DNA from 3 places in the Methylosinus sp. KRF6 genome. Region 1 is predicted to be linked to each of the others. Evidence: predicted binding sites of a transcription regulator. Region 1 holds the regulator's gene; each other region holds the start of a gene.
The links. The regulator PhoB, encoded in region 1, activates phosphate uptake and scavenging genes when phosphate is short. The targets are predictions, from matches to a motif close to TGTCATNNANCTGTCAT.
Positions count from the first base shown of each region.

Region 1 (3,206 bases):
TTTTTCAAAAAAAGGAGCATCCAATGACGATCAAGCCTTATCTTTTCTTCTCGGGCCGCGCCGACGAAGCCATTACTTTCTACCGGCAAGCGCTCGGCGCCGAGGTGAATTTCCTGCTGCGCTTCGACGAGAGCCCCGAGCCGCCGCCGCCCGGCGCGCTCGCGCCCGATTGGGGCAAGAAGATCATGCATTCCTGCCTTCGGATCGGCGATTCGGAAATTTTCCTGTCGGATGGATGCGGAACGGGTCCTTCCGGCTTCAACGGATTCGGCGTCTCGCTCGAGGCGAAGAGCGTGGCGGAGGCCGAGCGCATGTTCGGCGCGCTCGCCGATGGCGGCGAAGCGCGAATGCCCTTGGGCGAGACGTTTTTCGCCGCCACCTTCGGCATGGCGGTCGATCGCTTCGGCGTGCTCTGGATGATCATCGTCCCGAAGTGAAAAAGGTGCGGGACGGTTGACGAAGCGCTTTGCGCGGACATGATCTCCTCCCACGAAACGAGCGCCCGTCCGCGACGCTCGCTGGGAGAAACATGATGTCGATTCAACCCTATCTGATCTTCGACGGCCGCGCCGAAGAAGCCGCCGCCTTTTATGAGAAGGCGCTCGGCGCGCAGATACAGATGCTGATGCGCTACAAGGACAGCCCTTTGCCCCAGCCGGAGGAAATGCTGCCGCCGGGCTGGAGCGCCAAGGTCATGCATATGGCGCTGAAGATCGGCGACACGATCGTCTTCGGCTCGGACGGCGACGGCGAGGAGACCGGCTTCAAGGGCTTCTCGCTGTCCTATAGCGCGAAGACGCAAGAGGAGGCCGAACGCGTCTTCGCAGCGCTCGCCGAGGGCGGCGAGACGAAGATGCGCTTGACCAGAACTTTCTTCTCACCCGCGTTCGGAATGCTCACCGACCGCTTCGGCGTGCCCTGGATGGTGGTGCTGCCGCAATGACGGCGCGCGGCGCTCTTTCGCTCGCGAGCGGGAGCGCCGCTCCGCTTTTTTTCGAGGTTCGACATGTTGGAAATCATCGGCGCCGGCGTCGCCGTCATCATCGCCGCAATTCTCGTCCTGGCCGCGCGCCAGCCGGACGTCTGCCATATCGCGCGCTCCATCTTCATCGCCGCGCCGCCGGAGCGAATATTTCCGCTGATCGACGATCCGCGCGCGAGCAATGAATGGAGTCCTTTCGTGAAGGATCCGAGTGTGAAGCTCTCCTACGCCGGGCCGGAACGCGGCGTCGGCGCGGCCTGCGATTTCGAAGGCAATGCGAAGGTCGGCGCGGGGCGAGTCGAGATCGTCGAGTCCGTCGCGCCGTCGAAAGTGGTCGTCACATTACGCCTGGATCGGCCGATGAAATGCAGCAATCGCGTCGAATTCACCATTGCGCCGCAGAATGGCGGCTCGCTCGTCACCTGGGACATGAAAGGGCGCCAGCCCTTCCTCGGCAAGCTGTTCAGCCTCGTCATGCGGCCGGAAAAAATGGTCGGCGGCGCTTTCGAGCAAGGTCTCGGCGATCTCAAGCGCCTCGTCGAGACGGCTCGCGACGAGGCGGCGCCGACAGCGTGATGATGCGATGTCGAGAGAGGAGCCTTCGGCCGCGCCTCAATTGCGCCCGAAGGTCTCGTCGAAAGAATAGCCGGTGCCGCGCACAGTGCGGATCGGGTCCTTCTCGCGGCCGCGGATGATCGCCTTGCGCAGACGGCCGACATGGACGTCCACGGTGCGCTCGTCGATCTCCGCCGACAGCCCCCAGACGCTGTCGAGCAATTGCGCGCGCGAGAAGACGCGGCCGGGCTTCTCCATCAGATATTCCAGCAGGCGGAACTCCGTCGGGCCGAGATGAATCTCGCGGCCGCCGCGCTTCACCCGCCGCGTCTCGCGGTCGAGGTCTATGTCGCCGGCGACGAGCCGCGTCGCCACGCGCTCCGGCCGCGCGCGGCGCAGCAGAGCGTGAACGCGCGCCATCAGCTCCGGCGTGGAGAAGGGCTTCACCACATAATCATCGGCGCCCACCGAGAGACCGCGCACGCGCTCGTTCTCGTCGCCGCGCGCGGTGAGCATGATGATCGGCATTGTGCGCGTGTCGTCGCGCGCGCGCAGCCGCCGGCAGATTTCCAAGCCGGAAACGCCGGGCAGCATCCAGTCGAGAATGACGAGATCGGGCACGGATTCGGCGAGGCGGATTTCCGCCTCGTCGCCGCGCTCGACATGTTCGACCTGGAAGCCTTCCGATTCGAGATTATAGGCGAGCAACAATGCGAGGGCCGCCTCGTCTTCCACGACGAGAATTCGCGGCGCCCGATCGTGCGGCGTCTCGCGCGGCGTTGCGACGCGAATCTCGTTCATTGCGAGGGCTCATCCGTTTCCATGCTGGGGGAGATGCTGGACGACTTGCCCTTGGGGCGGTCGGTCGGCATCGACTCGCCAGTGACGAGATAGACGATCGTCTCGGCGATATTGGTGGTGTGATCGCCGATCCGCTCTATATTCTTCGAGCAGAAGAGCAGATGCGTGCAGAAGGAGATGTTGCGCGGATCCTCCATCATGAAGGTGAGGAGATCGCGGAACACCGAATCTTCCAGCGCGTCGAGCTCGCTGTCATTGGTCCACACGGCGCGGGCGCGCTCGACGTCGCGCTGGGCGTAGGCGTCGAGCACGTCCTTCAATTGCATGGCGGCCACTTCCGCCATCGTCTTGAGGCCGATGATGGCGCGCGGCACGCGCGCCTCGGAGAGGATTTTCACCGTGCGCTTGGCGATGCTCTTGGCGAGATCGCCGACGCGCTCGAGATCGGCGGCGATGCGCATCGCGGCGATGCATTCGCGCAGATCGATGGCGAGCGGCTGACGCCGCGCGATGGTGAGGATGGCGTTCTCCTCTATCTCCCGCTGCAGCGCGTCGAGGCGCTGATCGGTGGCGACGACGCGATGGGCGAGCTCGATGTCGAAATTGGCGAGCGCATCCATGGCTTCGGCGAGCATTTTCTCGGCGATGCCTCCCATCTCGGCGATACGGCGGCCGAGCACTTCGAGGTCGCGGTCATAGGAGCTGACGATATGTTCGCTCATGTCTCATAATCCTCGTGCGCGATCGCGCTCAGCCGAAGCGGCCGGTGATATAGTCCTGGGTCTTCTTGTTCTGCGGCGCGGTGAACAGATTGTTCGTCTCGCCGAATTCGACGAGATCGCCGAGATACATGAAGGCGGTGTAATCG
Region 1 is NZ_JAHLJF010000001.1:1,545,094-1,548,299, forward strand. It holds gene KP010_RS07440 (VOC family protein) at 24-437, shown strand; gene KP010_RS07445 (VOC family protein) at 530-943, shown strand; gene KP010_RS07450 (SRPBCC family protein) at 1,007-1,558, shown strand; gene phoB (phosphate regulon transcriptional regulator PhoB) at 1,595-2,338, opposite strand; gene phoU (phosphate signaling complex protein PhoU) at 2,335-3,060, opposite strand; gene pstB (phosphate ABC transporter ATP-binding protein PstB) at 3,089-3,206, opposite strand, start outside.

Region 2 (3,206 bases), 500 kb from region 1:
ACCACCGCCGCCGCCGGCCCCGGCCGCGCGACTCCGGCGAGCAGCGCGAGCGTCGCCCCCTGCGAGAAACCGACCAGCGCCAGATGCGAGGCCGGAAGACGGCGCTTCGCCAGCGCCGCCTCTAGAAAGCGCTCGAGCGCCGCTAGCCCTTTGGCGAGCCCCTCCGGATCACCACCGTCGAACCAGCGCTTCACGCCATCGACGCTCGCGGGCGCTTCGGCGGCGAGAAATTCGGCCTTGGGCATGGTCGGAGCCCAGTTCAGCGCATGATCGACCATGGTCTGGCCGTCGGCGCCCTCGCCATGCAGCATCACGACGAGAAAGGCGGGCTTGCCGCAGGAGAGAGCGGCCAGCGCCGGCCCTTCGACAATGTCGGTCATGGGGATCGTCCTCCTTGCCCCGGCGCTCCGCCGGCCGCGAGGCGAGGTTCAATAAGCGTGCCGCCGCATGTCTCGCCATATGGCGCCCAATCTGCTTCGCCACAGTCGCGCCGGGGACGGACCGGCGCACCGTGAGAACAGACGCAGCAAAGCAACAGGAGGACCGCGTGGCGGACTACAAAGTGACGGTCGAGGAGCAGGCCGACGGAAAATGGGCCTGCTTCCTGCACGTTCCGGGCGAGGAGCCGTACAATCTCGGCAAATCCTTCAAGAACGAGGACCGCGCCGAGGCGTGGCTCACCGTCGGCGAAGCGACGACCGCGATCGACATGGCGGTGGCGAAGCTCACCAAGAAGTGAGCCTGCGGGAAGGGCCGCGATGTGCGCCTGTCGGCTATCCGACAGGCGATCCCGGCCCTTCGTCCATTTTGTCCCGCGCCGCCGAAGCCGCGCGCAGCAAGGAGCGAAAAAAATGGCCGTTGATTTGAAGGGCGATTGGACCGACGCCGACATTGCGAAGCTGATCGGCTCGGTCGTCGACGACCGCGACTGGCGCCTCGAGGTCAGCGCCGACGGAATCGCCTCGCTCGCCGACAAGACGGCGCATCCCACCGACGACGCCTACGACAACACGCTCCACTGCTTCCTCGAGACATGGATGCAGGGAACGGATTTCGTCGGCCCCTCGGCGGCCGGCGACAAGGACCTCGTCGGCAAGATCGCCAAGGCGCTGCGCGAGAACTACCCGACGCTCAAGGGCCTCAAATTCGTCTACGTCTCCTTGTGACGCTCGCGAATTGTGGCGGAAGGGCCACAGCCTGAGAATGTTTCCGTCCTGTTAGCGACCGTGGCCAGACTGTCACGGAATCGTTAACGGGCGGCCATAGACCGACCTCCGGCCAAGCTAAAGCCGGGGGATAAAATGCCTTTTCGTAACTGGTTGCTCGCGTCCATCTCGACGCTCGCGCTGCATGGCGCCGCAATGGCGCAGACCTATCGCACGCCCAATGTCGTCGCCAATGACGGGGCCGCCTCTATCAGCATGGGAGGCGTGACCTTCACCAATCAAGGTCTCGTCGGAACCGGACGTCTTCCGGCTGGGACGGTCGATTTCCTCGGCGACACGCTCGGCTCCTTCTCGAGCCTCGCCATCGATCCTTATTCCTGGCGGCGCAGCGGCTCGACTTTCGTCGCGACCATGCTCGCCCTGCCCGACCGCGGCCTCAACGATCCCGCCAATGGCGTCTTCTCCGATTATGCGGGACGGCTGCTGCGCTTCAACATCGCCTTCTCGCCCTATTCGGGCGCGAATCTCCCCGCCTCCACCAGCTCGCAGAATCAGGTGCAGATGACGCCCGACGGCGGCGTTCTGCTGCGCGACAATCAGGGCAAGACATTCACCGGCGCCGATTCTGGGTCGGGCGCCGTCAATCTCTTCGGCCGCCTCGCGCCGAGCCCTGCCGCCGGCATAGGCGCCGGCAAGATATCGCTCGACGCGGAGGGCCTCGCCTTCAAGACCGACCGCAGCTTCTACGTCAGCGACGAATATGGCCCGTCGATCTTCTATTTCGACGCCAATGGCAATCTCGTCGGCTCGGTCGGCGTTCCCTCTTCGCTGCTGCCGCGAACCAATGGCGCGATCGACTTCAACTCGACCGTCGCGCCGACGACGGGACGCCGCAACAATCAAGGCCTCGAGGCGGTCTCGGTGAGCCCGGACGGCAACCGGCTGTTCGCGATCCTGCAGAGCGCGACGATGCAGGACCAGGCCTCTGGACAGCAAACGCGCAACAACACGCGCATCCTGGTCTATGATATTTCGCTCAATCCGACGCCGGCGGCGCCGATCGAGACCTATGTGCTGCAGCTGCCGACCTACAGGCAGAACGGCGATGGCGGCAGCGCCAATCGCACCGCGGCGCAGAGCGAGATGGTGGCGCTCAACGACAAGCAGTTCCTCGTGCTGGCGCGCGACGGAACCGGCCAGGGTTCGGCGGCCGGCAATCCGATCATGGTCAAATCCATCTATCTCGTCGACATCGGACAGGCGACCAATGTCGCCGGCACGGCCGCCGATACGACGGCGGGCGGCCAGGTCGCGCCCAATGGCGTGCTGAATCCGGCGATCACGCCGGCGCAGTCGGTCGAGCTCGTGAACATGCTGAACACGACACAGCTCGCCCGCTTCGGCCTCAACCTCAACAATGGAGCGCCCGGCCAGTCGGCGCAGTCGCAGCTCACCCTGTCGGAGAAATGGGAGGGCATGGCGCTCGTCCCGACGCTCGTCGAGGGCCGGCCGAACGACTTCTATCTCTTCGTCTCCAACGACAATGATTTCACCACGACCAATGGCGTGATGCAGGGCCAGACCTACAACTCCGGCCAGAACAACGACAATATGGTCCTGGTCTATCAGCTCACCCTGCCGACCGCCGTCGATCCGCTGTTCCTCAAATCCATGCGCGACACGGCGCCTCAGGTGCTCGGCCGCATCGACGCCGGCGCTCTCGGCCTCGCCTCCAGCGCCGCCGCGCCGGTCATCGCGCAGCTGCAATCGATTCGACGCGCGCAGAGCGGCGTCTTCGCGGCGCAGGGCCTCTCGACCTGGCTCGGCGGCAATGTCGATTTCGGCCCCACTTCGTCGCGGCCCGGGCTCGACGGCGACCGCACGCTCTATGGCGGCTCCTTCGGCGTCGATTATGGCTGGAAGGAGATTCGCGTGGGCGTCGCGGCGACGGTGCGCGCAGGCCAATATGGCGGCGGCGCGCTGGGCTATTTCGACATTTCGCCGACCGTCTCGCCGAGCCTCTACGCCGGCTATTTCGGC
Region 2 is NZ_JAHLJF010000001.1:1,042,785-1,045,990, forward strand. It holds gene KP010_RS04990 (alpha/beta hydrolase) at 1-380, opposite strand, end outside; gene KP010_RS04995 (hypothetical protein) at 548-739, shown strand; gene KP010_RS05000 (hypothetical protein) at 852-1,166, shown strand; gene KP010_RS05005 (esterase-like activity of phytase family protein) at 1,302-3,206, shown strand, end outside.
Region 2: the regulator PhoB is predicted to act here: its motif matches at 1,237-1,253, upstream of KP010_RS05005 (esterase-like activity of phytase family protein).

Region 3 (3,206 bases), 730 kb from region 1:
CGACGCGGATCATCGTCGATGGACGCGCGCGGCCGGACATGGTGATCATCGATTATCATCTGCCCGACGGCGTTCACGGCCCCCATGTGGTGCGCCGTCTGCGCGAATTGCTCAATCACGATCTGCCCGCGCTGGTGCTGAGCGGCGGGCCTGCGGACGCCGACCGCATCCCGCTGCAGAACAGTGCGCATCTCGGCAAGCCCGCGGACGTCGAGCGGCTGATCGAGACCATACAGAAATTTCTCGCGCAGGCCGCCGAGCGATCATGAGCGCCGTCAAACGCCGGCGGCGACGAGCCGCGGGCGAATCTTCGCGGCGAAATCGTCGAGACTCGCCAGCGCGCGCGGCTCATTCGCGGTCGCCGGCTTCAGCAGCAGCGAGCGAACGCCGAGGCGCCGATGAATGTCGACGATCTTCTCGGCGATCTCCTCATATCCGCCGATCAGCGAACGCTCGACGATCTCCGCCGGATCGAATGAGGCCGGAGCATTCTGCGCGAGAAAGATGCCGCGCATACGATCCGCGAAGCGGACGATGAAAGGCAAAGCCTCGTCGAGCGCGCGCTCGCGCGTCTCCGCGGCGTAATAGAAGCGCGCCAGAGCGAGACGCGGATCGGCGCCCGGCCCCGTCGCGCGATAGGCGGCGACCGCCTGCTCGATCTTGGCGATCGGCGCGGGCGAGGCCGCCATAATGCCAAAGCCTTTGCGCGCCGCATATTCGATCGCCGCCGGCGTCGATGTGGCGATCCAGGTCGGAATCGGCTTTTGCAGCGGCTTGGGGCAGAGCGCGAGATCGTCGACCTGAAAATGCGCGCCGGAGAAATTGACGCGATCCTCATAGAGCAGACGCTCGATCAGCTCGAGCGCTTCCAGCGTTATGTCGCGCGTCTCGTCCTTGGCGGCGTGAAAATGCTTGTTCTGCGCCGGAAAGGGCCCGCCCCTGGCGACGCCGAAATCGAAACGACCATTGGAGAGAACGTCGATGGTCGCGACATCCTCCGCCACATGGATCGGATTGCGGAAGGCGAGCAGCACCGCCGCCGAGCCGAGCCGCACGCGCGAGGTGACGCCTGCGAGATAAGAGAGCAGCGTCAAGATCGATGGGCTGACGGCGTCATCGTCGAAATGATGCTCGGCGACCCACGCGTCCTCGAAGCCAACCTCCTCCGCGCGGCGCACGAGACGCGTCTGCGCGTCGAAGCAGGCCTTATAGTCGCGGACAGGGTTCTCATAGGTGCAGAACACGCCGATGCGCATGGCGATCGGGACCTCCTCGCCACGCTATATAGGGTAGCTACATAGCTTAGGCCGCGGTCTCGCCTTCGGCAAGCGGCCGATTGCGCAAATTTCGAGCGAGGAAGCGCTGTCACGATTGTGTCATCTAACAAGGCTGTGTGTGCGCGACGCCTCCTCTCCTCCGCCAGCGCCACAGGCCGATTCGAATGGACTTCTCCCGTCGCTTCACATTCCTCTTCTCCGCTCCCAATTTCGAGGCCGATGACCTCGAGGGGCTGCGCGTCAATCAGATCATTGCCGCGATCGAGAGCATGGGCTTTCAGGTCGTGCGCGCGCGACGGGTGGAAGACGCCGAGATCGTCGTGCAGACCGACGCCGCCATCGGCTGTCTCGTCGTCGATTGGGGCAAGAAAGGCCTCGAGGGCAAGACCGCCTCGCTCATCGATCTCATGCGCAAGCGCGGCCTCGACATGCCGATCGTGCTGCTCATTCGCCGCAAGCGCTTCGAGGATATTCCCGTCGAGGTGCTGGACTTCATCGACGGCTATGTCTTCCTCGCCGAGGAGACGCCGGAATTCATCGCCAAAAATCTCGTCTCGCGCCTCAAGCAATACGCCGAGACGCTGAAGACGCCCTTCTTCGGCGCGCTGGTCGATTACGCAGAGGAAGGCAATCAGCTCTGGACCTGCCCGGGCCATAATGGCGGCATTTTCTACAGCCGCAGCCCGATCGGCCGCATCTTCATGGAGCATTTGGGCGAGGCCGTGTTCCGCGACGATCTCGACAATTCCGTCGTCGAGCTCGGCGATCTCTTGACGCATGAAGGGCCGGCGCTCGCCGCGCAAAAAGCGGCGGCGGAAATCTTCGGCGCCGAGAAGACTTACTTTGTGCTCAACGGCACATCCTCCTCCAATAAGGTCGTGCTCACCAATCTCGTCGCCGAGGGCGATCTCGTGCTGTTCGATCGCAATAATCACAAGGCCGCGCATCATGGCGCCTTGCTGCTCGGCGGCGGCGTGCCGATCTTTCTGCCGACGACGCGCAACGCCCACGGCCTCATCGGGCCGATCGATCATGAAGCCTTCGACGAGGAGAAATTGCGCGAGCGCATTCGCGCCAATCCGCTGGTGAAGGACAAGGACGCCTGGCGTAAGGAGAGGCCGTTTCGCGCCGCGGTCATCGAGCAATGCACTTATGACGGCACGATCCATAACGCCGAATGGATCGTCGGCAAGATCGGCCATTTGTGCGATTATATTCTCTTCGACGAAGCCTGGGCCGGCTTCATGAAATTTCATCCGCTCTATGAGCGGCGCTACGCCATGGGGCTGAAGAACCTCACCGAGGCCTCGCCCGGCATCGTCGCGACGCAATCGACGCATAAGCAGCTCGCCAGCTTCTCGCAGGCTTCGCAAATCCATGTGCGCGATCGCCATATAAAGGGCCAGCGGCGGCGCGTGGAACATCGCCGCTTCAACGAAGGCTTCATGCAGCACGCCTCCACCTCGCCCTTCTATCCGCTGTTCGCCTCATTGGATGTCGGCGCGCAGATGATGAAGGGCCGCTCCGGCGAGCTTTTGTGGGACGACACCATTCGGCTCGGCATAGAGCTGCGCAAGAAGCTGCGCGCCGTGCGGCGCGAATTCGAGGCCAAGGAGCAGGACCCGGCGCGGCGCTGGTTCTTCGATCCTTTCGCGCCCGATTGGGTCTCCATTCCCGACGCCGCGCGCGAATCCGGCGCGCATCGCGTTCCCTGGGAGAGCGTCTCCACCGATCAGCTCGCGCGCAATCCCGATCTCTGGGCGCTGGCGCCGGACGCGCGCTGGCATGGATTCGCCAATATGGCGCCGGGCTTCGCGATCACCGATCCGGCCAAGCTCACTCTGCTGACGCCGGGCTTCGATCGCGAGACCGGCGCCTATGCCGATCATGGAATACCGGCGCCGATCGTCGCGCAATATTTGCGCGAGA
Region 3 is NZ_JAHLJF010000001.1:810,466-813,671, forward strand. It holds gene KP010_RS03895 (response regulator) at 1-269, shown strand, start outside; gene KP010_RS03900 (LLM class flavin-dependent oxidoreductase) at 276-1,256, opposite strand; gene KP010_RS03905 (Orn/Lys/Arg decarboxylase N-terminal domain-containing protein) at 1,442-3,206, shown strand, end outside.
Region 3: the regulator PhoB is predicted to act here: its motif matches at 1,364-1,380, upstream of KP010_RS03905 (Orn/Lys/Arg decarboxylase N-terminal domain-containing protein).